Regions from separate parts of the Faecalibacterium longum genome, predicted to be linked through region 3. Evidence: predicted binding sites of a transcription regulator. Region 3 holds the regulator's gene; each other region holds the start of a gene.
What was found. Region 3 encodes HrcA, which represses chaperone genes, less so after heat shock. Its sites were predicted from a motif close to TGTTAGCACTCNNNNNNNNNGAGTGCTAACA; they were not measured.
Positions count from the first base shown of each region.

Region 1: the regulator HrcA is predicted to act here: its motif matches at 3,255-3,285, upstream of AAAU26_RS12750 (Hsp20/alpha crystallin family protein).
Region 2: the regulator HrcA is predicted to act here: its motif matches at 2,690-2,720, upstream of clpB (ATP-dependent chaperone ClpB).

Region 1 covers NZ_JBBNIH010000170.1:79,099-89,820, reverse strand. The annotation lists gene AAAU26_RS12775 (macro domain-containing protein) at 1-379, shown strand, start outside; gene AAAU26_RS12770 (vWA domain-containing protein) at 471-1,130, shown strand; gene AAAU26_RS12765 (ADP-ribosylglycohydrolase family protein) at 1,145-1,453, shown strand; gene AAAU26_RS12760 (purine-nucleoside phosphorylase) at 1,515-2,339, shown strand; gene AAAU26_RS12755 (PLP-dependent cysteine synthase family protein) at 2,345-3,181, shown strand; gene AAAU26_RS12750 (Hsp20/alpha crystallin family protein) at 3,419-3,883, shown strand; gene ade (adenine deaminase) at 4,115-5,803, shown strand; gene AAAU26_RS12740 (hypothetical protein) at 5,998-6,255, shown strand; gene AAAU26_RS12735 (HD domain-containing protein) at 6,310-6,801, shown strand; gene AAAU26_RS12730 (Fic family protein) at 7,106-8,299, shown strand; gene AAAU26_RS12725 ((deoxy)nucleoside triphosphate pyrophosphohydrolase) at 8,321-8,776, shown strand; gene AAAU26_RS12720 (ParB N-terminal domain-containing protein) at 9,610-9,846, shown strand; gene AAAU26_RS12715 (DUF6551 family protein) at 9,921-10,691, shown strand.
Region 2 covers NZ_JBBNIH010000063.1:614-9,719, reverse strand. The annotation lists gene AAAU26_RS01250 (trigger factor) at 1-825, shown strand, start outside; gene AAAU26_RS01245 (RrF2 family transcriptional regulator) at 884-1,315, opposite strand; gene cysK (cysteine synthase A) at 1,591-2,523, shown strand; gene clpB (ATP-dependent chaperone ClpB) at 2,787-5,399, shown strand; gene AAAU26_RS01230 (HlyC/CorC family transporter) at 5,577-6,893, shown strand; gene AAAU26_RS01225 (DegV family protein) at 6,951-7,850, opposite strand; gene AAAU26_RS01220 (adenylosuccinate synthase) at 7,884-9,106, opposite strand, start outside.
Region 3 covers NZ_JBBNIH010000167.1:44,877-55,598, forward strand. The annotation lists gene AAAU26_RS12165 (alanine/glycine:cation symporter family protein) at 1-632, shown strand, start outside; gene AAAU26_RS12170 (aminoacetone oxidase family FAD-binding enzyme) at 680-1,927, opposite strand; gene AAAU26_RS12175 (stage V sporulation T C-terminal domain-containing protein) at 2,077-2,619, shown strand; gene hrcA (heat-inducible transcriptional repressor HrcA) at 2,809-3,882, shown strand; gene AAAU26_RS12185 (nucleotide exchange factor GrpE) at 3,879-4,505, shown strand; gene dnaK (molecular chaperone DnaK) at 4,598-6,430, shown strand; gene dnaJ (molecular chaperone DnaJ) at 6,694-7,875, shown strand; gene AAAU26_RS12200 (hypothetical protein) at 8,015-8,341, opposite strand; gene AAAU26_RS12205 (hypothetical protein) at 8,434-8,766, opposite strand; gene AAAU26_RS12210 (DHHW family protein) at 8,967-10,139, opposite strand; gene AAAU26_RS12215 (MBOAT family O-acyltransferase) at 10,155-10,722, opposite strand, start outside.

The DNA of each region.
Region 1 (10,722 bases), on a different contig from region 3:
CAGGACAGCCCGCAGTCTGGAAAGCCTGATGGATAATCTCGGTGAAAGCTTCACCACCCGGCTGCTGCGGCTCATTGACGAGCGGGGGCTGAAAGACTCCACCGTGTACAAGCAGTCCAACATCTCCCGGCAGCATTTCTCCAAAATTCAGTGCAACCGCGAGTACAACCCTAAAAAGAAAACCGTGCTGGCCTTTGCGGTTGGGCTGCACCTGTCCGAAGATGAAACCATCGACCTGCTCAAGAGCGCGGGCTATGCCTTTTCGGATGGCTCCAAGCGGGACTGGATCGTGCGGTATTGCCTGGAACACAAAATCTATAACATCAATCAGGTCAATACGCTGCTGTTTGAATACGATCAGGAACAGCTGGGTGCGTGATTTGTCGCCTGCCCGTTGACCTTTTGCCCTCCGGTTTGTGGTATCCTTTTGCCAACGAAAGCGATACACCACAAAACGGAGGGCATTTATTATGAAGAAAAATCTTACCGAGCTTGTTTTCATTCTGGACCGCAGCGGTTCCATGGGCGGGCTGGAGCAGGACACCATCGGCGGGTTCAATGCTATGCTGACCCGGCAGAAGGAGCAGGAGGGCGAGGCCAACGTGACCACCATCCTGTTTGACCATGAGGTGCAGCTGCTGCACGACCGTTTCCCGCTGAAGGCTGTTGCGCCGCTGACCGAAAAGGACTACTACGTCCGGGGCTGCACGGCGCTGCTGGATGCCATTGGTTATGGCATGGAAAAGATGGTGAATATCCAGCGCCATCTGCCGGAGGACGAGCGTGCCGAAAAGGTCATCTTTGTCATCACCACCGACGGACTGGAAAACACCAGCAAACGGTTTAGCTATGAGAAGATCCGCCGGATGATCGAGCGGGAAAAAGAGCAATACGGCTGGGAGTTCCTGTTCCTCGGTGCCAACATGGATGCCGTGAAGGAAGCTGCCCGCTTCGGCATCTCGTCCGACCGGGCTGTGCGGTTTGAGAATGACGCACAGGGCGTGGCGGTCAACTACCACGTTGTCAGCGAGACAGTCTCCCGGATGCGGGAAGCACCCTGCTGCGCGTCCATCGGCGCAGAGTGGAAAGAACGAATCGAAGCTGATTTCCAGAAGCGGCATCATAGGTAAGGGAGGAAACAGCCATGTTAGGAGCAATCTTGGGTGACATCGTGGGCAGTCCCTATGAATTTGACCACAACAATTACAAGCACAAGGACTTTCCGCTGCTGAGCGAGAAATCGCACTTCACCGATGATACGGTCATAACCGTTGCGGTGGCAGTTGGTCTGATTGACGGAAAGGGTCTGCTGGAGAGAACATTTTGTGCAGTGCAGCATGAAATGCGGTTCTGGGGCCGTGAATATCCCCATGCCGGTTATGGCGGGATGTTCCGCCGGTGGCTGCACGCAGAAAATCCGAATCCCTATGAAGGGCGTCTTGCATCGGCCTGAAAAATCCGATATACTGAACCCAGAGAGTATATCGAATTTTTGGGGAAAAGGAGAGAACGGTATGGAACATCTTTATGAAAAGGCACTGGAAAGTGCGGAATATATCAAGATACACACGAAAAAGAGCCCGAAGATCGCGGTGGTGCTGGGCTCCGGCCTTGGCAAGCTGACCGCGGACTTTACGGACACGGAAGAACTGTCCTACAAGGACATCCCCAACTTCCCGGTATCCACGGTGGCAGGACACAAAGGCGCATTGTTGGCTGGCAAACTGGGGGACACGGAAGTCTACGCCATGGAAGGCCGCTTCCATTTCTATGAGGGCTACTCCATGAAGGAAGTCTGCTACCCGTTCTATGTGTTCAAGCTGTTGGGCGTGGAAAAGGTGGTGTTGACCAACGCCTGCGGCGGCATCAACCGGGAGTTTGCGCCGGGCACCCTGATGCTCATTACCGACTTCATCAACATGATGGGCACGAACCCCCTCATTGGCCCCAACGATGAGCGCTTCGGCCCCCGCTTCCCGGACATGACCGAACCTTACAGTCTGGAACTGCGGAACCTTGCCAAGCAGACCGCCGATGAACTGGGCATTGCCTACAAGGAGGGCGTTTACATGGGCTTTATGGGCCCTTGCTATGAAACGGCGGCTGAAATTCGCGCCTTTGCGGGGATGGGAGCCGATGCCGTGGGCATGAGCACCGTGCCGGAAACCATGGTCTGCAACTACATGGGCATGAAGGTACTGGCCGTCAGCTGCATCACCAACATGGCCACCGGCATCCAGACGGTCAAGCATAGCCACGCCCGCGTGCTGGAGATCGCAAATCAGGCAGGCGATACCCTGTGCCGATGGCTGGGTGCGGTGATTCAGAGAATGGAGTAAAAAAGATGCTCAATGCTGCGGAAGAAGCCGGACTGCTGAAACCCGGCGGTACCATCGTGGAGCAGACCAGCGGCAACACCGGCATCGGTCTGGCCGCGTTTGCAGCAGAGCGTGGGTACAAACTGGATATTTTTCTGGAGCGGGGTGCCTCGCTGGAGCGGCGGCTGATGCTGCTGGCCTACGGGGCACGGCTTCTGGATTACAAAGATGCCACCGGGGAGCGTCCGGAGACGAAGCACACCCACCCCTGGCAGGAGCCAGAGCGGGAGGCGACGCTGGATGAGATCGCAGCCTACTGCCGCCGCACCGGAGCTTACTTTAACAATCAAGCGGCAAACCCGGCGAACCCCGAGGCACATTACCGCACCACTGGGCCGGAGATCTGGCAGGATACAGAAGGCCATGTGGATATTCTGGTCTGCATGGCGGGCACCGGCGGCACGGGTTTTGGCACAGCAAGTTATCTGCGCAGCCGCAACCCGAATCTGCAAGTGGTTCTGGTGCAGCCCCATCCGGACTCCCGCCTGACCCCGGAGCACCCGGATGCGCAGATCATAGATGGCGTTTTGCCGGCGTATGATGTGCCGGAAAGCGCACTTTCCGACTATCTGCGGCCAGACTGGAGCGATGCGTGCATCAATGTCCGCACCGAGGAAGCCTACGAAACGGCCCATGAGGTGCTGCGGGCGGAAGGACTGTTTCTGGGCACATCGGCAGCAGCGGCTTTGCACGCAGCGGTGCAGGTGGGCCGCAGACCGGAGAATCAGGGAAAGAACATCGTGGTCATCGTCCCGGACAACGGCATGAAATATCTGTCTACGCCGATGTACCGGCAGAAATGATAAAAACACGATGATACGACTGAATTTTGAAAAGATTGCATAGGATTTTATAAAAGTATTATTCTTTCATGAATTTTAGCACTCTTCTATTGACATTGCTAATGAACGGTGCTATAACAGTGGCGTGCTCAGGAGGAAGGGCAAAAGGAGAGCCGCTAGGCTCCCCGGAAAGCCCTTCTGAATGGACGCTTCAGATTTTTTGCCCCGACCCGAACGCCGGGATTGGAGGAATGATTTATGCTTATGCCGACTGTTTTCCATGAAAACCTGTTCGATGATTTCTTCGATCCGTTCTGGAATGACGCTGCACTGGAACGTGCTATGAACCGTGAGGCTCGTGGCGCCTTTGGTAAGCGTGGTGCAAACATGATGAAGACCGATGTCAAACAGACGGACAATGGCTATGAAGTAGCTGTTGACCTGCCGGGCTGCAAGAAGGAAGACGTCCAGATGGAACTGGACGACGGCTACCTGACCATTCAGGCAGTGCGCAGCCACAGCAACGATGAAAAGGATAAGAAGGGCCGCTATCTGCGGCGCGAATCCTTCTCCGGCACCTGCGCGCGCAGTTTCTACGTGGGCGATGTGAAGAAGGAAGACATCCACGCAAAGTTCGAGGATGGTGTCCTGTACATCGAGCTGCCTGCTCCTCAGCAGACGAAGGCTTTGCCTGAGAACCCGAATCTGATTGCAATCGAGTAAAACGCCGGTCATGTGCGCCAAGGCACAACGCACATAAGGTGGCCCCGGAGAGCTGTAACAAGCCCTCCGGGGCCATTTTTGTTTCCCGACATCTTTTCCGCAGCGGCAAGGCGTGGTAGAATAATGGCAGAACCAATCCACAGGTGAGAAAATCGAACTTCAGAGATAGGAGATGTTTCTATGCGGTCTGATGGGCTGAAACGCCGGATCTCGGCAGGCAGAGGAGATGCTTTGGCTGATCTGGTTTTGAAAAATGCCAGAATCATCAATGTGTTTACCGATGAGATCGACACCGCTGATATTGCCATCAGCGGAAATTCGATCGTGGGCGTGGGTATGTATCATGGCCGGAAAGAAGTTGATCTGCACGGCAAATATGTCTGCCCGGGCCTGATCGATGGGCATATCCACATCGAAAGCTCCATGCTCTGTGGTCCGGCTTTCGAGCAGGCAGTGCTGCCCCACGGTACCACTGCGGTGGTCACAGACCCACACGAGATCTCGAACGTTGCGGGGCTGGAAGGCTTGGATTTTATGCTGGAAACGACAAAAAATCTGACCCTTTCGGTTTATTTCATGCTGCCCTCCTGTGTTCCGGCCACGGATCTGGATGAATCCGGTGCGGTGCTGAACGCAGAACAGCTCCGGCCTTACTATGGCGATCCCCGCGTGCTGGGGCTTGCGGAGCTGATGAATGCCTACGGGACGGTGCGCTGTGACCCGAAGATCCTGCAGAAGATCCGCGACTGCACCGAAGCGGGAAAGATCGTGGATGGCCATGCGCCGCTTTTGAGCGCTAAGGACCTGAATGCTTATATTGCGGCAGGCGTTCAGTCCGATCACGAGTGCTCCAATATCGAGGAAGCCATGGAAAAACTCCGGCTCGGACAATACATCATGATCCGGGAAGGAACGGCTGCCAAAAATATGGAGGCCCTGATGCCGCTGTTCCGGGAGCCCTATTGCAACCGCTGTATGCTGGTGACAGATGATAAGCACCCCGGTGACCTGCTGGACAGCGGACACATCGATTCCAACATCCGTAAAGCAATCCGGCTGGGCGCAGACCCAGCAGTGGCCGTCAAAATGGCAACGCTGGTCCCGGCACAGTATTTTGGATTCAAGCAACGCGGTGCCGTAGCACCGGGGTACCGGGCAGATCTGGTTGTGGTTCCTGATCTGGAATCCTTTACGGTCGAACAGGTTTACAAGAATGGCACGCTGGTGGCCGAGCACGGAAAAACGCTGAAGCCCGCACCGCTTGACATCGACCGTGTGAGATTTTCCCACGTTATGGATTCCTTTGATCTGGATGAGATCACACTGCAGGACCTGGAACTTCGGGAAAGCGGGGAGCAGGAGCGTGTCATCTGCCTGAACCGAGGCGAGCTGCTTACGGAGGAAAAAATCATCCCGTTCCAACGGCATCCGGGCAAAGCTCCCGGTGTGGACCCGGAACACAACATCGTAAAACTGGCCGTTTTTGAGCGGCATCATCACTCCGGCCATGTGGGCATTGGCTTTTTAGGAAACTTCAGCCTGAAATGCGGAGCCGTTGCATCGAGCATCGCACATGATTCCCATAACCTGATCGTGGCAGGGGACAACGATACCGATATGATGCTGGCCGGCAACACTGTGCGGAAAAACAAAGGCGGACTTGCGTTTGTGGCAGATGGACAGGTCGTGGCAGAACTTGCGCTTCCGGTGGCCGGATTGATGAGCACCGAAAGCGCAGAGAGCGTTGCGGCGAAAATGCAGGCGCTGAACGATGCCCTCAAGGCACATGGTGTAGCGGAAGATATCGGCATTTTTATGACCCTCGCCTTCGTCAGCCTTCCGGTCATTCCCAAACTCAGACTGAATACATACGGCATCATCGATGTAGCGCAGCAGAAAGTCGTTCCGGCTGTTTTTTAATACGCGATAACAAAAATACTGCCGGAGACCGACCTGAATGGTCCGTCTCCGGCAACAGAACAGTTCGTTCCTACTCTTAGAAGCGAGCCGCATCAAGAGAAAAATTGACGGAAATTCTTATTTGATAAATCGGAATTTGCTACGTTGGTTCATCAAGTACTCATCGTCCAACTTTTTTGCATAGGAGGTTCACCATGCTGGAACGATTCTTCAAGTCACAGGTAGCAACGGTTTCGGATTCAACCTATTGCCACCGTATTACAGATGCTTTGACAGCGGCTGGAATCAAATGCTATTGCAAAACCAAAGATGTGAATCAGCGAAGTGTTTTTGACGCAACACGGATGCGAGCACAAATCGGGACTTTTGGAATAAAGCCTCAGTATATTACAGAGATTTTTGTAGACAAAGAAAATGCAGAACTTGCTTCTCATATCATTCATACCCTGTAAAATTCGCGTTTATCAAGGTGAACATTTAAGTATTAAAAACGGGAGTGAAAACAAATGATGACCATTGCACAGATCATGGAAAAGATGATCGCCTTTTCCGAAGGGAATATCCATGACATCACGCACCTGAGCTGCGTGTGGACCTATGCCAAAACCATTGGTGAGCTGGAGGGGCTGGACGCAGACACGCAGTTTATTCTGGAGGTGGCGGCCATCACCCACGATATCGCCTGCCCGCTCTGCCGCAAAAAGTACGGCAACACCAATGGTAAATATCAGGAGCAGGAGGGGGCCCCGCTGGTGCGGGAGTTCTTGGCGGATACCGGCATGACAGCAGAACAGATCGACCGGGTGGCCTATCTGGTATGGCACCACCATAGTCCGGCGCAGATCAACGGCATTGACTATCAGATTCTGATTGAGGCAGATTATATCGTCAATGCGTCCGAAAGCGGGTACGACCAGCAGGCAATCCGAACCTTTATGGAACATACGATGAAAACGGCAGCAGGTATCCGGCTGACGAAAACAGTGTTTGGAGTGTAAAAATGATTCAGAAGCATTGCTTTGAATGCGGTACGGCATTGATTGAAAAAGAACTGGAAGAAGAGGGCATTGTGAATTATTGCCCGAAATCCGTCCCAACAGCCTTGCAGCGGAATTTTTGAATGCGTATCTGGACGAAGTGGGGAATAAGCCGATGGAGATGTGATTCGTGACGGAACCACGGGAATTTTGACGGGGAGTATGGAAAAAAAGTTGGTTCGGCCTGTTTCGGTTGACTTTTTATAAAGAATTGGTATATTGATACTATATAGTATCAATAAGTATCAACTGCGAGGTGGACAGAATGGATGGGGCACAGTTTGCCAAAATGCTTTCAGATAAGCATTTGTTTGAACTCAATCGGATGGAATACAAGTACTCGACTGTCAGCGTCAAAGAATTTGCCGAATTGCTGCGGCAAAACTTTGCGCAGCCTCTGCCGTTGACTGATTTTTCTGGAAATAAGCTGTTTTACCTGCCGAACCTCGCGCAAATTTCAACAAATGGTATGAAGCAGTTGCTCTCTGTCCCTGTCAGTGGACAAAACTTCGGTTTGTCGGCGATGACCGAGGAAATTTATGCGACTTTTCAAATTGAAAGTATCCGCTCGACCCGCAGCAGTATCCGTTATATCCTCGATGGTTATGCCCCTCGTGATGAACAAGAAGCCCGCATCTATGGTATGAAGCGCGGACTGGAGTTTATCGCGAATCGTCAGAATAGGATCACCGAGGAGAATCTGCATCACCTATATCAGATCAGCACAGGGGATTATTTCCCGGATGAAGATCGATTACTGCCAAACCACTTTTATCGGCATGGCGAGGTTTTTATTGTGGGCGGTGAAGAACCCAGACCGGGACTTCCGGCAGAGCGGCTTCCCAGTGCCATGAAATGTCTTGTCGATTTTGCGAATGCCAATGACGGCATCAATGAGCTGCATAAGGCTGCCATTCTGCACTTTGCTTTTGCATACTACCACCCCTATTTTGACGGGAATGGACGCACTGCACGGCTATTCCACCTCTGGTATCTTGTTCAGCAGGGCTATCCTGCGGCACTGTTCACGCCGTTTTCCCGATACATCGCTGAAAACAAGGACGCATATTACAAAGCCTACGAACGCGTGGAGAGAAATGCTCTGATTTCCGGCTATACGGATGTGACTCCCTTTCTGTTCTACTTCTGCAATGAGGTCTATAACCGCCTGCAGGTGGATGCAGTCCCGCCGAAAACTGATCTTGAGGTATATCAAACTGCTCTTGCGGAAGGAAAAATCACAGAAAAAGAACGGCTGCTCTGGGAGTATGTTCTGTCTGCTTATGGTGCAGAGGAGTTTACCACAAAGCAGCTGGAAAAGGATTTCCGAAACGCTGCGTATGCAACCATTCGGACGTTTGTGATGAAATTCCATGAGATGGGGCTGCTTACTGCAAGAAAAGCAGGAAACAGGGTGTTCTATCGTGTCGTTGGGACTTCTGACGGTCGGCCATTATAATGAATCCAAAAGGAGAACGTTATGAAAACGATTCGTGTTGTGGCCGCTGTGATCTGCGACTCCATGCAGGAAAAGCGCAAAATCTACGCTACTGCCCGCGGTTATGGCGACTATAAAGGCCAGTGGGAGTTTCCGGGCGGCAAAATCGAGCCGGGCGAAACCCCGCAGCAGGCTCTGAAGCGGGAAATCGAAGAAGAACTGGACACGGAAATCGCCGTGGGGAATCTAGTTGGGACAATCGAGTATGATTATCCGGCGTTTCATCTTTCCATGGACTGCTTCTGGTGTGAAGTGGTTTCCGGCAATCTTGTTCTGAAAGAAGCGGAAGCTGCACGGTGGCTGACGAAGGAGGATTTTGATTCCGTTCCGTGGCTCCCGGCGGATCGGACCATTTTGGATGCCATTAGAAGCTCAATGCAGCCAGTGAAACCACTCCATACCAGCGAATATGACAACGAACCTCTGCAGAGATGCTGAGTGTTTACGGCATGAAGGATGAACTGCGCCGTCCCATGATGCTGTTGGTGAAAGCCGCTATTCCGAAAAAATCGTAAAACAGAGGCCTCCGAATCTTTTCCTAATAAGAAAGAGATTCGGAGGCCTTTATTGGTTGATTTAGCTAACAGTCGTGTCGAAAGACATCCCGTCTGAGGGCAAAGCGAAGGTTTTGCTTTTCAGGCGGGATTTTTTTGCTTTTTGGGACTGTTGTATACAATATATGGGCTAAGAGGGTGGGTGACTTGGACTACGAGTCCATAAACTTTTCTTCGAAAGTACGATACAATTATGTCACGGAAACGGACCGGGCCCGAGAGGGAGCGGAAAACGGAGCCGACGAACCTTGAAAATTGAATATGCAGCTTCAGGTACTTCCAGACAATGATACTTCCGTAATTCGAGGCCCGGTCATAAAGAAGACGGGGTGGCCGAGAGGCCAATGGAGTGGTGCAAATCCACCGCCTGAATGTTTCCCTTTCTCAGGGGTGCCGGGGGCAAATTAAGAGAAACCATACAAAACCTTTTCCAAACGCCGTTCGAGGGTAACCACGGACGGCGTTTTTATATATCAGCGAAAAGGAGTACGCAAATGAACCGCAAGACCACAAAAAAGGTGGATGAATCCACCCTGACAACTTTGTGCGCCGTCTGCCGAGGGGCATTTTTGGACGCAAAGGGCGTCCATCTCCGCAGAGCCGACCCCAGGCAGCTCGTCAAGGATGTCTGCACGTATTGCCAGACACGATATGGGTTTGACTACTACGTTCAGCCCATTGTCTGTAAATCGAAAATGACCGGAAAGGAGAACCGACGTGAAACTGAGCCAGCTTAAAATTGACCCGGAGTTCCAAAGCAAAATTCCGCCGCTGCAGTTTGAGGAAGAACAGCAGCTTGAGCAGAACATCATTGCCGAGGGTCGTCTTCTGAATCCCATCATCACATGGAATGGCTACATTCTGGATGGGCACACCCGCTACCGCATCCTGAAAAAGCACGGTTTTATCAAGTTTGAAGTGGAAGAAATCCAGCTTGCGAACGAATCGCCGTAGGACATAGTGTTGGGTCTGCGACGGTACGACGTGCTGAAAAGTATTCACGAGGCATTGATGCTGCGGAAGAAGCGGTGCCCGGTGCGCAGGAAGAGATCCTGACCGGGCATATCAAGGCGACAGATGAACAGATCGTAGCGCTTGCTTCAATTCCAAAGGAAGAGCGCCCGGCAATTCTTGAGGAACTCAAGAAGAAAAAGAGTGACCGTGATGATACGGTCCTCGAACGCCTGAAGCCGAACAGGCCACCACCGAAGCCAAAGCCTGCACCGCAGAAGAAAAAGCCGACGGCAACGGAAAACAACACGGTGTCGCAGGCAGAACAGCCGGAAATGTCGGTACAGGAACCGATCACCGAGTCCCCGCCGGAAGAGGAAATCGAGCCGACCAGCAATGCGCCACCAAGTTTTCTTCAGAGCATACAGGGTCATAAACGGCACTTGTCCGAAGAAGACAAGGCCCGACTGCAGGCCTCGGTGGATGCCCGTTATGACGGCATCCGGGCACCCTGGAAAATCTACTGCATCGAAACGGCATACGAACTGTACAAGCAGTATGGCTGTGAGCGCTACGTCGAGATGCTTCACATCATCAACGAGGCGTGGAAGGGCAATGTGGATTCCTACCTTGCCGGTGTGATCCGGGGTGTGGCCCGCTTCATCTCCGTATACGAGGGCGAGTACAGCCGGGAGCGCCTGGTGCAGCAGCTGGCAAGGACACATCCGAAAACCATCACGCAGCTGGCACAGAAAGACACCGGCAGTTCTGCAAACCGCCACATGCGGCAGATTCTCCGCATCTATAACGGTGCCAGCCGTGAGATGAGTCTGCCGCTGAAAAACTGACAGTTTCGTTTTACCTCCTGAACAACAGTCG
Region 2 (9,106 bases), on a different contig from region 3:
CAGTATTCCTCCACCGAGCACATCACCGACCGCGCTGCCGCCGACGGCGACACCGTGAACATCAACTATGTCGGCTCTGTGAACAACGTGGAGTTCACCGGCGGCAGCGCCGAGAACTACGATTTGACGCTGGGCAGCGGCACGTTCATCGACGGCTTTGAAGACCAGATCATCGGCCACAAGCCCGGCGAGACCTTCGACGTCAACGTCACCTTCCCCGACGGCTACAGCGATTCCACCGACGCCAACGGCAATGCTGTGAAGCTCAGCGGCCAGAAAGCCGTCTTTACCGTGACCCTCAACTACATCAGCGAAAGCGTCCTGCCCGAGCTCACCGACAGCTGGGTGGCCAGCACCTTCGGCATCTCCAACAACATCTACACCGTGGAGGCCCTGCGCGCCTACTATCAGGATCAGCTCTACACCTCCAACCTCAACACCGCCGTCATGGACGATCTGCTGGAAAACTCCACCTTCAAGTCCATCCCTCAGCAGGTGATGGATTATCAGGTCAACCAGTGCCTGAACTACTACAGCACGCTGGCGGGCTACTACGGCTATGACCTCGACGGCCTCGTCCAGAATCTGCTGGGCTACGAGAACACCGACGCCATGCTGGCCCACCTCGAGAGCAATCTGGAAGACTACTCCAAGGAAGCTCTGCTCTATCAGGCCGTGGCCGAGTCTCTGGACATCGCCCCCACTCAGGAGCAGATCGACACCTACTCCGCCTATGCGGACACCTACGGCCAGAACTACTGCACCATGGTGGCCCTGATGGACGCTGTCACCAGCACGCTGACCAGCGGCGCGGTCGTTTCCTGATCCGATCTGCACATAAGAAAATCCCTGCCGATGGCAGGGATTTTCTTTTGCTCATCATTCAGATAACATAGTCGTTGCCTGCCTCATCGGGTGCGGCGAGGTCGGCAAGGGTGATCTTTCCAAAGTAGTCCTCAATGAGGTCATCGAGGCCCTTCCACATATCATACGTGCGGCAGCTGCTCATCCGGGGGCAGGATGCCGCGCCCTGTGCAAGACAGCTCACCGGTGCAAGGCTTCCCTCGGTAAGAGTCAGGATCTCACCCACGGTGTACTGGTCGGGCTCGCGGGTCAGACGATAGCCGCCGCCCTTGCCGCGCAGGCCCTCGAGGAAGCCGTTCTGCACCAGAACCTTGAGGATGTTTTCGAGGTATTTTTCGGAGATCTCCTGCCGGGCGGCGACCTCTTTCAGCGGGACATATTTTTCAGAGCGGTGCTCAGCCAAATCTATCATCACACGCAGCGCATAGCGCCCCTTGGTGGAAACGATCATAGACATTCCTTTCTCTTCTTTCCTGTTATTATTGTGATACAGCCGGGTCAGCTGCGGAACACGCCTCCGTTCATTTTAACCTATTATACAACAGGGTTTATAACTTTTCAATCAGAAATTTTCGATTTCTCATTGACAACTGCCCCAAAGGAGGCTATAATACAGCCAAACCCACAAATCACATTGGTTTAACGGGAATATGAGGGACATCGAGACGACGCCGGCTTTATCCGGTGCAGCCGGGCGCATCGCCCGCAATAGGGAGGTTTACTATTATGAGCAAGATCTATACTTCCGCAGACCAGCTGATCGGCCACACCCCGCTGCTGGAGCTGACCCATATCGAGAAGGATGCAGACCTTTCTGCCAAGCTTCTGGCAAAGCTGGAATACTTCAACCCCGCCGGCTCCGTCAAGGACCGTATCGCCAAGGCCATGATCGATGACGCCGAGGCTTCCGGCAAGCTCAAGCCCGGCTCCGTCATCATCGAGCCCACCTCCGGCAACACCGGCATCGGTCTGGCTGCCGTGGCAGCTGCCAAGGGCTACCGCATCATCATCGTGATGCCCGAGACCATGAGCGTCGAGCGCCGCCAGCTGATGAAGGCTTACGGCGCAGAGCTGGTGCTGAGCGAGGGTGCCAAGGGCATGAAGGGTGCTATCGCCAAGGCCGACGAGCTGGCAAAAGAGATCCCCAACTCCTTCATCCCCGGCCAGTTCGTCAACCCGGCCAACCCCAAGGCTCATATCGCCACCACCGGCCCTGAGATCTGGGACGACACCGACGGCAAGGTTGACATCTTTGTAGCCGGCGTCGGCACCGGCGGCACCATCACCGGTGTGGGCCAGTACCTCAAGAGCAAGAATCCCGGCGTCAAGGTCGTGGCCGTCGAGCCCGCTACCTCCCCTGTCCTGAGCAAGGGTACCGCCGGTGCGCACAAGATCCAGGGCATCGGCGCAGGCTTCGTCCCCGACGTGCTGGACACCAAGGTCTACGACGAGATCATCACCGTCGAAAATGACGACGCCTTTGCCACCGGCCGCCTGATCGGCCATAAGGAAGGCGTTCTGGTGGGCATCTCTTCCGGTGCTGCTGTCTGGGCTGCCATCCAGCTGGCAAAGCGTCCCGAGAACGCAGGCAAGAACATCGTCGTCCTGCTGCCCGACACCGGCGACCGTTATCTGTCCACCCCGCTGTTTGCTGAATGATTCTCTCATTCCTTCCGCCCCTGCTGTGGCTTTTCGCCCGGCAGGGGCTTTTTGTTTGCCTTCGTGAGACGATATGGTGTGATTTTTTTCATTTTTGCAAACTTTTTGTGAATCCGAGGCTCTTCCGGGTTTTGCCTATTGACATTGCAGCGTGTTTGGAGTATATTTTTAGCAGTCGATGAGTAAGAGTGCTAAATCAACAGAATGTAATCTCTCATCCGACATCAGATCTCAACTTCCGGTATGAATGGAGGCTTGACTTTATGAATACCAGTCAATATACCCAGAAGACCCTTGAGGCTCTGCAGGCTGCGCAGCAGCTGGCTGTGGAGTATCAGCATAATGCACTGGAGCCGGAGCATCTGCTCCACGCTCTGGCGACACAGGAGCAGGGCCTTATCCCCCAGCTGCTCCAGAAACTGAATGTGGACGCAGGCAGCTTCTCCGCCGCTGTGGCCGAAAAGCTTTCCGCAATGCCCCGGGTGTCCGGCTCTGGCCGTGACCCCGACAAGGTCTATATCTCGCAGGCCACCGACAAGGTGCTGAGCGCCGCCGCCCGCGAGGCCAAGGCCATGAAGGACGACTACGTCAGCGTCGAGCATATCTTCCTCGCCCTGCTGGACGAGCAGACCCAGAACACCTCCGAGCTGTTCCGCGCCTTTAGCATCACGAAGGATAAGTTCTTACAGCAGCTCACCGCCGTGCGCGGCAACCAGCGCGTGACCAACGACAACCCCGAGGACACCTACAATGCCCTGCAGAAGTATGGTCAGGACCTCGTTGACCTGGCCCGCAAGCAGAAGCTGGACCCCGTCATTGGCCGTGACCAGGAAATTCGAAATGTCATCCGCATCCTGTCCCGTAAAACGAAGAACAACCCCTGCCTCATCGGTGAGCCGGGCGTCGGCAAGACGGCCATCGCCGAGGGTCTGGCCCAGCGTATCGTCCGGGGCGATGTGCCGGAAAACCTGAAAGACCGTACCGTGTTCAGCTTGGACATGGGTGCTCTGGTGGCTGGCGCAAAGTACCGCGGCGAGTTCGAGGAGCGTTTGAAGAGCGTCCTGAATGAGGTGAAGAAGAGCGAGGGCAAGATCATCCTCTTCATTGATGAGCTGCACACCATCGTGGGTGCCGGCAAGACCGACGGCGCAATGGATGCCGGCAATCTGCTGAAACCCATGCTGGCTCGCGGCGAGCTGCACTGCATCGGCGCGACCACGCTGGACGAGTACCGCCAGTATATCGAGAAAGACCCCGCTCTGGAGCGCCGCTTCCAGCCGGTTCAGGTGGATGAGCCTACTGTGGAAGACACCATCTCCATCCTGCGCGGCCTGAAAGAGCGGTACGAGGTGTTCCACGGCGTGAAGATCAGCGATAACGCATTGATTGCCGCCGCCACCCTCTCTGACCGCTATATCACCGACCGCTTCCTCCCCGATAAGGCCATTGACCTCGTGGATGAAGCCTGCGCCATGATAAAGACCGAGATGGACAGTATGCCCAGCGAGATGGACGACCTCGCCCACCGCATCACCCAGCTGCAGATCGAGCAGGTCAGCCTGAAAAAGGAGACCGACGCTCTGAGTCAGAGCCGTCTGCGCGACCTCGAAAAAGAGCTGGCCGAGCTGCAGGATAAGTTCCACAGCATGAAGGCAAAGTGGGAAAACGAGAAGAATGCCATCGGCAAGGTGCAGTCTCTGCGCGAGCAGATCGAGCAGACCAACGCCGCCATCGAGAAGGCACAGCGCGAATACGATCTGAACAAGGCCGCTGAGCTGAAATACGGCAAGCTGCCTCAGCTGCAGAAACAGCTGGAAGAAGAAGAGAAGATCGCCGCCGCCAAGAAGGAAGACAGCCTGCTGCGCGACCGCGTGACCGACGAGGAGATCGCCCGCATCGTGGCCCGCTGGACCGGCATCCCCGTGGAGAAGCTGGTGGAGGGTGAGCGCGAGAAGCTGCTGCATCTGGACGATGTGCTCCACAAGAGAGTCATCGGCCAGGATGAGGCCGTCACCAAGGTGAGCGAAGCCATCCTGCGCAGCCGCGCCGGCATCGCAAACCCCAACCGCCCGATTGGCAGCTTCCTCTTCCTCGGCCCCACCGGCGTCGGCAAGACCGAGCTGGCAAAAGCTCTGGCACAGGCTCTGTTCGACGACGAGCGGAACATGGTGCGTATCGACATGACCGAGTATATGGAGAAGTTCAGCGTCAGCCGCCTGATCGGCGCGCCTCCGGGATACGTCGGTTATGAAGAGGGCGGCCAGCTGACCGAGGCCGTCCGCCGCAAACCCTACAGCGTCGTGCTGTTCGATGAGGTGGAAAAGGCTCACCCCGACGTCTTCAACATCCTGCTGCAGGTGCTGGACGATGGCCGCATCACCGACAGTCAGGGCCGCACGGTGGACTTCAAGAACACCGTCATCATCCTGACCTCCAACCTCGGCAGTGACATCATCCTGAACGACCTGGAGCAGCGCCGCGCCGAGGGCTCCAACGAGCTGAGCGAGGACGCCCGCAAGCAGATCGATCTGCTGCTGAAGAGCAAATTCCGTCCCGAGTTCCTGAACCGTCTGGACGAGATCGTCTACTACAAGAGCCTCACCAAGGACGAGACCCGCAAGATCGTGGACCTGCAGCTCGAAGATCTGCGCAAGCGGATGGACGAGGGCAAGCACCTCAAGCTGGACGTCACCACGGCTGCCAAGGACTTCATCATTGATTCCTCTTATGACAGCGTCTACGGCGCACGTCCCATCAAGCGGTTCATCCAGAGCCGTGTGGAGACGCTCATCGCAAAGGCCATCATTCAGGGCAGCTACACCGAGGGCGCGACCCTGACGGTGGACTACGACGGCACGGGCCTTGTGCTCCGCTGAAAACCGCAGACTTTTTACCTATTTTATCCCTCCTCCTGACCGGAACGCTTGCACCGGCGGGTGGAATATGATATTATAGGCGTTGAACAAAGTGCTTTTCATCGTCGAAGGCAACGGTGGAAAGCACTTTTTGGTTAACATATTATTATAAGAAAGTAGAGTTGAGCAACCTTTATTATGGACGATGGCAGTATAACGCTCTTGGTGGCGCTGATCGTTTTGATCGCGTTTTCCGCATTCTTCTCCGCCTCCGAGACCGCATTTTCTTCCCTGAACCAGATACGCCTGAAAAGCCGCGCTGAGGAAGGCGACACTTCCGCCGCCCGGGTGCTGGCGATGGCCGAGAAGTACGACAAGCTTCTCTCCTCCATCCTCGTCGGCAACAACATCGTGAATATCGCCGCCGCTTCCATCGGCACCGTCCTCTTTACCAAGTGGCTGGGTGCAGAGCGGGGCGCCACCACCTCCACCATCGTGCTGACGGTAGTCGTCCTCATCTTCGGCGAAGTGACTCCCAAGACCCTCGCCAAGGAGATGCCCGAGACCATCGCAACCGCTGTATCGCCGGTGCTGAACCTGCTGATGACCCTCCTCACCCCGCTGACCTGGCTGTTCAGCCAGTGGAAGAAGCTGCTGGGACGCTTCGTCCACAGCAGTGAGAGCGACGCCATCACCGAAGGTGAGCTCATCACCATGGTGAGCGAAGCCGAGAACGACGGTGAGCTCACCGACCGGGAAAGCCAGCTCATCCGCAGCGCCATCGAGTTCGACGACGTGGAGGTGGAAGAGATCCTGACGCCCCGTGTAGACGTGGTGGCCGTGGAGGACGATATTTCGCTGGAAGAGCTTGCGCAGACGTTCGCGGAATCCGGCTATTCCCGCCTGCCCGTCTATCACGACACCGTTGACAACATCATCGGCGTCGTCCATGAGAAGGATTTCTACATCGCCCGTCTGAAAAAGTCCGTCACGATGGAGGACCTCATCGCTCCCACCCTCTACACCACCGGCTCCACCCAGATCTCCCAGCTGCTGCGCACCCTGCGGGAGCAGCACCATCACATGGCAGTCGTCGTGGACGAATACGGCGGCACCGAGGGCATCATCACCCTCGAGGACATTCTGGAAGAGCTTGTGGGCGAGATCTGGGACGAACACGACGAGGCCACTGAGGACTTCCGCCAGCAGTCGGACGGCAGCTGGCTCGTGTCCGGCTCGGCCAGCGTGGACGACCTTTACGAGACGCTGGACCTGCCCGAGGATGAAGACATCGACTCCAACACCGTAAACGGCCTCGTGCAGGAAAAGACCCACCATCTGCCCAAGGTGGGCGATCATTTCCAGCTGAACGACTACGAGGGCGTCGTGACCCGCACGGCCCGCCGCCGCGTCACCGAAGTCCGGTTCACCCACACCGCACCTGCCCCGCAGGACGACGAAAAGGACAAAGACAAACGCTTTTCCCGTCTGGCGCAGCGCACCGAGGGCCGATAACACTCTATAACACAAAAAAATCCTCTCCCGATGGGAGAGGATTTTTTGATCCGGCTATTACTGCTTTTTCCAGCGGCGCATGATACCCATGCCCAGCGCATAGGGGCCGGTATGGACCGCGATGGTGCAGCCGATCTGCAGCAGGCCCACCTCGCACTGTGCGGCGGGGTACTTGGCACGCAGGGCGGCACGGGTCTGCATCCAGAGCCGTTTGCCCTCTTCTTCATCGTAGCCGTAGCCCACGATGATGCGGTAGTCGTCGGGCGTGCCGCCGTTGGCGTCCAGATAGTTCATCATCTGCTCAAGGGCCTTCTCAAAGCTCTTCTGACGGCCCCGGGCCACACCGCCCGAGAAGATCTCGCCGTCTTTGAAGAGTATCATCGGCTTGATGCCCAGGAAGTTCGCCGCCCGGCCAGAGACTTTGCCGATGCGTCCGCCCTTGATGAGGTAATCGAGGTTGCCCACCGTGAAGAAGATGTTGTTGGTGGATTTTTCCGCTTCCAGCCAGGTCACCGCCTCGTCCAGCGTGCAGCCTGCGTCGCGGATGGCCACAGCGTTCTCCACCATAGTCGCCTCAGTGACAGTAGCCGCTGCCGAGTCCATCACCTCGATCTTCGCGTCGGGGTAGTCCTCGAGCACCAGCTCCCGGGCGTTGCGGGCGCTGCCCACGCAGCCGCTCATCTTGCCGGTGAAGCAGAGGCAGAGGGTGGGGCGGCCGGCCTCAGCCTGACGGCGGAACACCTCCTCGAAATCCTCGATGGAGGCAAGGCTGGTCTTGGGGTAGGCAGAGGGGTTGTCCACCATGAACTGGTAGAAATCCCGCACAGCGATCTCCTTGCCCTCCTTGCGGTAGTGCTCACCGTCCAGCGAAACATAGAACGGCACGATCTCCACGCCTATCTTCTGCGCCATTTCCGGCGTAAAGTCACAGGCGCTGTCGGCGATGATGTCAAACATTAGCGGCATCCTTCTTTCCGGTGAATTCAGGGTTTAGACCACGTGGTGGATGTATGCCTCACGCTCTGCGCCCACAGAGATATAGGTGATCTTGCAGCCCACGGCCTTTTCCAGATACTCGACGTAGTTCTGGGCCTCCTTGGGCAGGTCTTCCCACTTGCGGGCGGCGGTGATGTCGCAGTGCCAGCCGGGCAGATACTCCACCACCGGCTGTGCGGTGTCCAGAGCCTCGCCCATGGGGAAGCGGGTGGTGGTGGTGCCGTCGCTCAGTTTGTAAGCAGTGACCATGGGGATCTTCTCCATGTAGTCCAGCACGTCCAGCAGGGTCAGGGCGACCTCGTCGCAGCCCTGGCAGAAGACGCCGTAGCGGCTTGCCACCAGGTCGATGGGGCCGACGCGGCGGGGACGGCCGGTAGCAGCGCCGTACTCGTGGCCGGCCTCACGCAGAGCGTGCTTCTCTTCCTCGGTCATGGCCAGCTCAGTGACAAAGGGGCCGTCGCCGACGCAGGAGGAATAAGCCTTCATGACGCCGACGGAGTTGGTCAGCTTGTGGCCCGGGATGCCTGCGCCGATAGGGGCGTAAGCGCCGATGGTGTTGGAGGAAGTGGTGTAGGGATAGATGCCGAAGTCGATGTCGCGCAGAGCGCCCAGCTGGGCCTCGAACAGCACCTTCTTGCCGGCGGCATCGGCGTCAGCCAGATACTGGCCCACATCGCAGATGTAGTCCTTGAAGATGGCGGCATACTTCTCCAGCCATGCCCACATCTCATCCACGCTGATGGGAGCGGCGTTGTAGCTGCCCTCCATGACGAGGTTCTTGGAGTCCACCATGGTGACCAGGCGCTTCTTGACGGAGTCGTCCAGATGCAGCAGGTCGCCCATGCGGAGGGTCTTCTTCATGTACTTGTCACCGTAAGTGTAGGCGATGCCGCGCTTGGTGGAGCCGAACTGTGCGCCGGTCTTGGACAGACGTGCCTCTTCCAGACCGTCCTGATCGACATGGTAGGGCATGGTGATGGTGGCGCGGTCAGAGATCTTCAGGTTGGCAGGGGTGATGGAGATACCCTGCTCGCGCAGCTTGTTGATCTCACCGTCCAGATGGTGGGGGTCGATGACCATACCGTTGCCCATCACGCAGACAACATTGGGACGGAGGATACCGGAGGGCAGCAGGTTCAGCACGAACTTGCCCCGCTCGTTCTTGACGGTATGACCAGCATTGTTGCCGCCCTGATAGCGTGCAACAATATCGTACT
Region 3 (10,722 bases):
GCCTCGGTTCTGCGGTCATGGTCAACTCGGCCTCTAACGTCAAGGAGCCGGTGCATCAGGGCATGTGGGGCGTGTTTGAGGTCTTCGCCGATACCATCGTGGTCTGCACCCTGACGGCCCTCGTCATCCTGACCACCGGCGTGGTAGACCTCGAGAGCGGCGCTGTCCTCGCAGGCGTGCAGGACAATGCGCTGGTGGGCCAGGCGTTCACGGCGGCTTTCGGCAGTTTCGGCCCGAAGTTCATCGCCGTGTCCATCCTGCTGTTCGCCTACTCCACCACCCTCGGCTGGAGCCACTACGGCACCAAGGCCGTGGAGTATCTCTTCGGCACGGCGGGAAGCCGCATCTATAAGGTCGTCTTTGTCTGCATGACCGTTGTGGGCGCGACCATGAAGCTGGGCCTCGCGTGGGACCTCTCCGACACCTTCAACGGCCTGATGATGATACCGAACCTCATCGGCGTGCTGGCATTGTCCAGCACTGTGGTAGACATCACCAGGAACTACTTTGCCCGCCGCGTCCGGGGCGAGGACATCGAGCCCATGTGGTCGGCCTTTGAAGAGTATCAGAAGGAAGAAGAGGCCGAGGCTGCCGCCGAGGAGGCGGAGCTGGATAAGGCCGCAAACAAATAACACAAAAAGCAAGCCCCCGGAAGGCGACCTTCCGGGGGCTTGCTGGTTTACTTCTTCTTTTTGCGAAGCTTTGCCGCCGCCCGCCCGGCGATGATGCCGCTGCCGAAGGCCCAGTGGAGGTTGTAGCCGCCGCAGCTGCCGGCGCAGTCCAGCGTCTCGCCCACGAAGTAGAGTCCCGGACAACCCTTGAACTGGAAATCGTCCTCTACCTCGTCCAGAAGCAGGCCGCCGCCGGTGGTCTGAGCCTGCTTCCAGCCGCAGGGCGTCAAGCCCTCGAACCGCCAGCACTTGGCCGTGGCGGCGAGTTTCGGCCACGCGGAGGCGGGCAGGGCGCGGGCGTTTTCAGGTAAACCGGCATCGGACCAGAGCGCCCGGCCCAGCTTTGCGGGCAGCAAGCCCAGCCAGAACTCCGCCGCCTCGCTGCCCAATAGTCCGACCCGCTGGGCGAACAGCGCGGCCAGCTCGGTTTCACTCAGAGCAGGGAAGAGGTCGAGGGCCACGATAGGCCGCTTCGGCCCGCGCCCCGGGGCCAACAGACCCGAAAGCTGCATGATGCAGATGCCCGAAAGCCCGTACTCGGTGAACTGCACCTCGCCCGTTTCCCGGGCAAGCACGCGGCCATCTGCGCCGTCCAGCAGGCTGGCGCAGCCCTTGGCCCGGATGCCGGCCAGCGACTTGCGGGGATGAGCACACTGCAGGGCTGTCAGACAGGGATAGAGGGGGGCCATCCGTCCGCTGCACTGGGCGGCGAACCGGGTGCCGAAGCCATCGGTGCCGAACTGAGGGCCGGCATCACCGCCCATGGCGCAGATGACGGCGTCGGCCCGCAGGGTCTCGCGGCCTGCCTCTGTTTCGATTTGGACGGCATAGCCGCCCCGGCTCTGGCTCAGGTTCTGGACGGTGCAGCCGGTGCGCACCTCGACGCCCAGTCTCGACAGATGGTGCTCCAGCAGGGCCAGTACGTCCGCTGCCTGATTGGAATACGGGTACACCCGCCCGGCCTCGTCGGTGCGGGGGTAGAGGCCGAGGCTCTCGAACCACGCCAGCGGCGCAGCCTCGTCCACGGCGCTCAGCAGGCGGCGCAAGGCTTTGGGACTGCTGGTGAAATACCGCTCCGGCGTGATGTTCTGGTTGTCGAGATTGCAGCGCCCGTTGCCGGTGGCCAGAAGCTTTTTGCCCACCTTCGCGTTTTTGTCCAGCACGGTGATGTGTGCGCGGCCCTCTGCGGTCTGTGCTGCCGCCAGCGCAGCGGCCAGACCGGCTGCGCCGCCGCCCAAAATCAAAATCTGCTGCATCCTCTGCCCATCCTTTCTGTAGTAAATTTATTGTATCATAGCCGCCCCTGTTTGGCAAACACAGGACGGGCAGGTGTATATTTCCCTGCCGCTTCCACATAATAACTACACAGCATGGGAAAATGCAGAATGGGAAGGATGGTACACAGATGAAAGCAACCGGAATCGTCCGCCGCATCGATGAGCTGGGCCGGGTGGTCATCCCGAAGGAGATACGCCGCACCCAGCGTATCCGCCGCGGCGACCCCCTCGAGATCTTCACCACCGGCGACGGCGAGGTCATCTTTAAGAAGTATTCCCCGGTGGGGGAGCTGCACGGGGTGGCGGTGCAGTACGCCGAGGTGCTGAGCCGAAGCTTCGCCCTGACGGCCTTCGTGGCTGACCGTGACCGCATCCTCGCCGCAGCCGGGTCGGGGAGGCGCGACCTTGCCGACCGCAGCGTCAGCCAGCCGCTGGAAAAGGTGATGGAGTCCCGCAAGCCCTACCTCAGCGAGGGCGACCCCGAGCATGTCCTGCTGCCCTGCGAGGGTTCGCTGCGGCCATTGCTTTGCGCGTGGCCCATCATCGCGGCAGGGGATGTCACCGGGGCCGTGGGTCTGCTGGCCGAAGACCGCACCCAGCAGCCCGACCCTGCCCAGCAGAAGGCTGTGGCTGTGGCGGCAGCGTTCCTGGCAAAGCAGATGGAAGAGTGAACATTATTATAATAGAGGGAGCGTCTGCGTTTCTGGCAGGCGCTCCCTTTTTTGTTTATGACAGAATTATGAATCTTTATAAACTTTTTCGAGAAGCTATTGACAGGGAAAAATTTTTGGCTATAATGGTCTTAGCACTCAGGAAGATGGAGTGCTAAAGAAACGAAAGCCAAAAAGGAGGCAGGCGCTATGACGATGGATGCACGCAAGCAGCGAGTCTTGCAGGCGATCGTGGCGCTGTATGGCCTCGAGGGCGAGCCTGTGGGCAGCAGTGTGCTGGCAAACTATTTTGATATGGCCGTGTCCAGCGCCACGCTGCGCAACGAAATGGCGGCGCTGACCAAGCTGGGTCTGCTGGAGCAGCCCCACACCAGCGCGGGCCGTGTCCCCAGTGCCAAAGGCTACCGTTATTATCTCGACAATCTGCTGACGGACGACCAGCCGCTGGACCGCGTGACCCGCGCCCGCGTCGAAGCCGTTTTCGCCAGCCTCGACCATGAGCCGGAAAAGCTCGCACAGGGCGCTGCAAAGGCGCTGGCCGCCATCAGCGGCTGCACCGCAGCCGTCAGCACCCCCTGTGCCGAAGACCTCTGCGTCGCCCACTACGAAGTCGTTCAGGTGGGCCGCAGCGCGGCGGCTGTGCTGGCCGTCACGACGGCGGGCTACGTTCGCACCCGTGTGGCGCGGGTCCGCACAGGCCTCTCCCGCGAGAACGCCGCTGCGCTGGCCGCGCTGCTCAACCGCAACCTGACCTTCGTTGCGCCGGTGGACCTGTCCAACCGGCTGCTGGCAGAGCTGTGCAGCCAAATCGACCCGGAGCTGGTTCCGGTCATCAGCGCAGCCGCTGCGATTTTGCAGGATTCCGCACAGCCCCACGTATTTCTGGGCGGTGAGCAGTACCTGCTCAACTGGCCGCAGCTCGAAGGCAAGGTGGGCGACATCCTCACCCTGCTGAACGACGAAGAGCAGGCGGCCCACATCATCGCACCCCCGGCAGACCGCAGTGAGAGCGTGCTGCTGGGTGAGGATCTGGAACCTCAGATCCCCGGCTTGTGCATCGTCAGCGACCGCTACCTGGTAGGCGGCGGGCTGTGGGGTACGGTGGCCCTGATCGGGCCGACCCGGATGCCCTTCCAGAAGCTGATGCCGCTGCTCCACCTCTTCGCCGACGAGCTTGGCGAGGGCATGAGCGGTAAACGAAAAGACACCCCGCAGATGGCCGCACCCCGGCGGACTGTGATATATAAGGAGGATCTGGAATGAGCGAAGAGACCAAAAAGACGGCAGAAGCTCCCGAGCAGGAAGCAAAGGAGACCGAAGCCGCACCTCAGGAAGCGCCCGAGACCGCCGCAGCCCCCGAGAAGGAGGCCGAGGCAGAACCCGCAGACGCCAAGAAGAAAGATGGCTGGTTCAATAAGAAGGCACGCGAGATGGACGCCGTAAAGGCAAAGCTCGACGCAGCCGAGAAGAACGCCGCACAGGCCAAAGACCAGCTGCTCCGGATGGCAGCGGAGTACGAGAACTACCGCAAGCGCTCCACCCGCGAGGCTGACCAGAAGTTCAACGATGGCGTGTCCTTCGCCGTGAACCAGATCATCCCCATCCTGGACACGCTGGAAATGGCAGCCAACGCCCCCACCACCGACGAGAACTACAAAAAGGGCGTGACTATGACGCTGGACAAAGCCGCCAAGGCACTGGATGCCCTCCATGTGGAGGAGATCGAGGCGCTGGGCAAGCCTTTTGACCCCAACTTCATGAACGCCGTCCAGCAGATCCCCGCCCCGGACGGGCAGGAGAGCGGCACCGTCATCACGGTGTACCAGAAAGGCTACAAGCTGGGCGACAAGATCGTCCGCCACGCGACCGTCGTGGTGGCCGAGTAGATCCGCAAAGACCCGCAGGGGTTTTGAATATAGACATCCGCTTCACATCTAAGCATGAGATAAACAAGTTCTTTTGAGAGGAGACTTCATTTATGAGCAAAATCATTGGTATTGACCTTGGTACTACGAATAGCTGCGTGGCTGTCATGGAGGGCGGCGAGCCCGTCGTCATCGCAAACTCCGAGGGCGCCCGCACCACCCCGTCTGTTGTTGGCTTCACCAAGACCGGTGACCGTCTGGTCGGTCAGGTCGCAAAGCGTCAGGCCATCACCAACCCCGAGAACACCGTTTCTTCCATCAAGCGTCAGATGGGTACCGACCACAAGGTGACCCTGAACGGCAAGGAGTACACTCCCCAGCAGGTCAGCGCTATGATCCTGCAGAAGCTGAAGGCTGATGCGGAGGCTTATCTGGGCGAGCCTGTCACCGAGGCCGTCATCACCGTTCCTGCTTACTTCAACGACAGCCAGCGTCAGGCTACTAAGGACGCTGGCACCATCGCCGGCCTGAACGTCAAGCGTATCATCAACGAGCCTACTGCCGCTTCTCTGGCATACGGCATCGATAAGGAAGATGACCAGAAGATCATGGTCTACGACCTGGGCGGCGGCACCTTCGATGTCTCCATCATTGAGATGGGCGACGGCGTCACCGAAGTTCTGGCCACCAACGGCGACACCCATCTGGGCGGCGACGACTTCGACCAGCGCATCATCGACTGGATGGCAGACGCTTTCCAGACCGAGAACGGCATCGACCTGCGCAAGGATAAGATGGCCGCTCAGCGCCTGAAGGAAGCTGCCGAGAAGGCAAAGATCGAGCTGTCCAGCGCTATGAGCAGCCAGATCAACCTGCCCTTCATCACTGCTGACGCTACCGGCCCCAAGCATCTGGATATGACCCTGACCCGTGCAAAGTTCAACGAGCTGACCGCAGATCTGGTCGACCGCACCATGACCCCTGTCCGCAAGGCTCTGCAGGATGCCGGCCTGCGCGCATCTGATCTGAAGAAGGTCCTGATGGTCGGTGGTTCCACCCGTATCCCCGCTGTCTACGATGCAGTCAAGAAAGAGCTGAACTGCGAGCCCTTCAAGGGCATCAACCCCGATGAGTGCGTGGCTGTCGGTGCTGCTATCCAGGGCGGCGTCCTGCAGGGCGACGTCAAGGGTCTGCTGCTGCTGGATGTCACCCCGCTGAGCCTCGGCATTGAGACTCTGGGCGGCGTCTGCACCAAGATCATTGAGCGCAACACCACCATTCCTACCCACAAGAGCCAGGTCTTCTCCACTGCTGCGGATAACCAGCCCTCTGTTGAGATCAATGTCCTGCAGGGCGAGCGTGAGTTTGCCCGCGACAACAAGAGCCTCGGCGTCTTCCATCTGGACGGCATCGCTCCGGCTCCCCGTGGTGTGCCTCAGATCGAAGTTACCTTCGATATTGATGCAAACGGCATCGTGAAGGTCAGCGCGAAGGACCTGGGTACCGGCAAGGAGCAGAACATCACCATCACCGCTTCCACCAACATGTCCAAGGACGACATCGACAAGGCTGTGAAGGAAGCTGAGCAGTTTGCTGCCGACGATAAGAAGAAGCGCGAGGAAGTGGACATCCGCAACGGCGCCGACCAGATGGTCTTCCAGACTGAGAAGATGCTGAAGGAGAACGGCGACAAGATGCCCGCCGACGTCAAGAGCGAGGCTGAGGCAAAGCTGGCCGACCTGAAGACCGCTGTCCAGTCCGGCTCCATCGACGACATCAAGGCAAAGCAGGATGCTCTGAGCCACGTCTTCGAGAAGATGTATCAGGCTGCCGCTGCTGCCCAGCAGCAGGCCGCAGGCGCACAGCCCGGCCCCGATGCTGGCGCAAACGGCCAGCAGAAGCCCAACGATGACGGCGTTGTGGACGCAGACTTCAAGGAAGTCTGATTTGAGACACAGCAGTGCGTATCCGGCCAAACCGGCGGGTATGCGCGTAGAATAGCAAAAGCCGCTCCGGTTTTGCCGGGGCGGCTCTTGCTGGTTATAGAGAAAACCTCTCAGTCTCGCTGACGCTCGCCAGCTCCCCTAATAGGGGAGCCATTGGCAGGCCGGTCAGGCTTGTACAGATCTGCTTGAGGCTGTCTGTACTGGAAGCGGCAGTGCGCTGCTATATAGGGGAGGTTGCTGCTTATACGAGAGGTGATTGGATTATGGCACAGGAGAAACGTGATTACTACGAAGTGCTGGGTGTATCCAAGACGGCTACCGACGCGGAGATCAAAAAGGCTTACCGCAAGCTGGCCATGAAGTACCACCCGGACTATAACCCCGGCGACAAGGAAGCCGAGGAAAAGTTCAAGGAGATCAACGAGGCAAACGAGGTGCTTTCGGACCCGAAGAAGCGCCAGCTCTACGACCAGTACGGCTTTGCCGGTGTTGACCCCAACTACGCCGCCCAGAACGGCGGCGGCCCCGGCGGCTTTGGAGGTTTCAGCGGTTTTGGCGGCGACGGTGTTGACCTTGGCGATATTTTTGGCGACATCTTTGGCGGCGGCTTCGGCGGTTTTGGCGGCTCGAGCCGTTCGGCGAATCCCAACGCCCCCCGCAAGGGTCAGGACATCCGGGTGCGCATCACCCTGACGTTTGACGAGGCGGTGCATGGCTGCAAGAAGAACATCACCATCACCCGTCAGCAGGAGTGTACCGAGTGCCACGGCAGCGGCTGCGCCGCCGGTTCCAGCCCGGAGACCTGCCCTGACTGCGGCGGCAGAGGCTTTGTCATTCGTCAGCAGCGTACGCCCTTCGGCGTCATGCAGACCCAGCAGCCCTGCTCCCGCTGCGGCGGCAAGGGCAAGCTCATCAAGAACCCCTGCAAGAGCTGCCACGGCAGCGGCACCATTGCGGTCAAGAAGACTCTGGAGGCCAATGTCCCTGCGGGCATCGACGACGATCAGGGCTTCCGCCTCTCGGGCATGGGCAATGCCGGCACCAACGGCGGCCCCGCAGGTGACGTCATCGTGGCAGTGACTGTCCAGCCCAGCGAGGTGTTCCAGCGCGACGAGAACAACATCTACGTCGTCTTCCCCATCACCTACAGTCAGGCTGTCCTGGGCGATACCATCACAGTGCCTTCCATCGACGGCAAGGTCGAGGTCAATGTGCCGGAAGGCACCCAGAGCGGCACCACCTTCCGCCTGCGCGGCAAGGGCGTCCAGTATGTGAATGGCAGAGGCCGCGGTGATATGTACGTCAAGTGCGAGGTCGAGATCCCCAAGAAGCTCAGCCGCACCCAGCGTGAGGCCCTGAAGAAGTTCGAGGGTACCCTGAAAGAGGATAACTACGAAAAGCGCAAGGGCTTCTTCAAAAAGCTGAAGGATATGTTCAATAACTAAATCAACACGTCCATAAACAGGCAGAGGCATCCGGTTCGGGTGCCTCTGCTTTTTGTATGGACAGATAAAAAGAGGGCGGCGGCCCTTCCCTTGCGGGAAGAGCCGCCGCCTTTGTTGTTCTTTGGAGTCTCCTGATTTATTAAAGCAGGATAAGAGCTGCGTTAATCACAAGGCCAATTCCGGTAGCGGAGGTGCCCAGAACCCAACTGGCACACGCAAGGTCATAGAGGAAATTAGATACACTCTTCCCCATATCATTTGCGAAATAGTCCAGACCATCCTGAGTCCAAGTATTAGGGTTCTTCTTGCGGTAATCACGGATAGCCGTGACGCCTGCAAGCCATGCATAAGGAGGGAAGACCCATGCAGCGATAGCCTGAATAGCACTGGCACCACCGGTGGTATAGGTCATTTCCTCTTCGTTCATCACGCAGTAGGAAGCGGGCAGCATCATGATGTTTTCCATAATAGTACTCCTTTACGAACAATATCCCAAAACAGCGCGGTGTGCGCCGGTTTGACGAAAGATAGAAGTTCCCGAAAAGCCGCAGGGGAAACTTACAGGATGAGCAGCAGCGCGCTCAGGGGAGCGAGAGCCACCACCGTACCGGTAGAAACAACGTCACGCAGGAAGTTGGAAGGCGATTTGGACATATCGTCGCTGATGGTGTCCATTGCACGGCCCATAACGGTGAGAGGATTGCCCCTGCGGTTGCTGTCAACGCTCAGCCAATCTCTGGCCTGCGAGATGCCCCAGACATAGCTGGATGCCAGAACGGCCACGCCCACGATGGTGACGACGCCGCCAACAGCGCTGCCGCCGGTGGTGTAGGTCATCTCATCGTCAGAAAGCACTGCGTAATCAGCAGGCAATTCCATATATTTCTTCATAAAGAATCACTCCTTCATATCAGCAGGCGGCGCACCGCGCTGCAAAAATCCCTCTTGCAGAGCAAACATCTCTGACAGCATCATTCTACTACAACGCTGGATTTTGTGCAAGGGTTTTGGACAGAAACCACAAAAACCCGGGAAAATGCATGAAAAATACCTCGGAAGTTTGTGGAAAAATACTGCAATAATTCCCGGTATCAGCCCGCTACGCCGGCCCGGTAGAGATAGGGGTCGCTCTTGAAACTGTCGAAACTGTAAAGCACGAGGAGCTGGTCATAATCGTTGTCCGCGATGAGCTTGTCCAGCCCGTAGTTGTAGTTGCGGAAATCCACCACGTCGATGTCGGCGTAGTTGGCCGTCAGATAAGGCACGAAGCAGTTGGCGTAACTGTCCTTGATGACGAGAACGCGCCCGGTGCCGTCGCCCTTGATGCGGCTCAGGCCGTTGTTGCCGTGGAGGAACATGGCATACTTGTCGTAAACGTCCAGCTTGGCCGTGTCGTAAAGGCCGGTCGTCTCGCCGTCGGCGGGCTGGCCGGGGCCGCTGACCGAGTAGATGGTCAGTTCGTTCGGCAGGTCATAATAAGTGATGGTGTCCGGTTCTGCGTCCGGCGTCCGCGCCTTGGAGTAGTGGGTGCCGTAGAAGCCGTCTGCCGTCAGCACGGTGTGGGCCGAGGGATCAAAGGGCGTAAGGCCCAGGGTGTCGCAGAGCAGCTTGTAGGCGTAGTAAGCGCCGGCGCTCGTCCAGTGGTGGTCGGTGCGGTAGTAGATATATTCGTCCTTGTGCGCGGTGAGGGTCTGCCGCACGTCCACAAAGCGGCCTCCGGCGGCCTGTACGGCATCGGAAAGCGAGTCGAGATAACTGTCCTCGTCCAGCAGCGGAGCGCCCGCAGGGACGTTTTCCGGGTAGATAGCGGACGCCGCAGGCACCAGCATCACGTTGACCTTGCCCGGGTACCGCTGACAGAGCGCTTCCAGCGCGGCAGTGTTCTTGGGCAGGGTGCGCGTCTCGCTGGAAACGAGGCCGTAGGTGCGGGGGAACATCATCTGCTGTTTGCCCAGCAGGATGCCGCCGCTCTGCTCCTTCTGCATCACCTTCGTTTCCACGGTGCTCTGCAGGGCGACCCAGTTGTCACGGCCCACCACCTGGTCTTTGACGTATTTCGTGTAGGCCGTGAAGAACTTGTTCAGCCCATCAGCCGAGACGCTGGACAGGCTGGGCCGCTGGGAGAGGGTGGTGTTTTCCAGTTCACTGTAGGCCCGGTCCGGCGTGACAAGGTCCAGCACGAACAGCCCGGCAAAAAACAGGGTGAATGCGATAAGGACCGGATAGCGGAAAATCGAAGCGGAGCGCTTTGAATGTTTGTCCATCGTTCACGCCTCCTCTTAAAAGTTGAAATACAGGAACGGGCTGTTGGTGCTGCCCACGACGTAAGCCATCGAGACCGTCAACAGCACCAGAATGGTCAGCGCCTTGGTGATGACATTGCGGGAAAGCAGCTTCCATAGCTTTTCGATGAGCGGGGTGCAGCAGACGACGGAGACCGCCAGCAGTACGCCGTAGTTGCGCAGGAAGTAAAGGGGCATCACGCCGCCGGAAGGGATGAAAAGCTTGCGGAACAGCAGGCCGAACTCCACGCCTGCGTCGTTGCCCACGAACATGGCCCAGCCCACGACCACGAGGAAGAGGGTGTAGATATGGGGCCAGACCCTGCCCTTTTTGAGGTAGGGCAGGAGGAAGAGCTTTTCCAGAGCCAGCAGCACAAAATAGTACAGGCCCCAGCAGATGAAGTTCCAGTTCGCGCCGTGCCAGATGCCGGTGAGCAGTTCGACGACGAACAGGTTGAAGATCTGTCGCTTGAGGCCCTTGCGGTTGCCGCCGAGGGGGATATACACATACTCCCGGAACCAGCCGGACAGCGTCATGTGCCAGCGCCGCCAGAACTCGGTGATG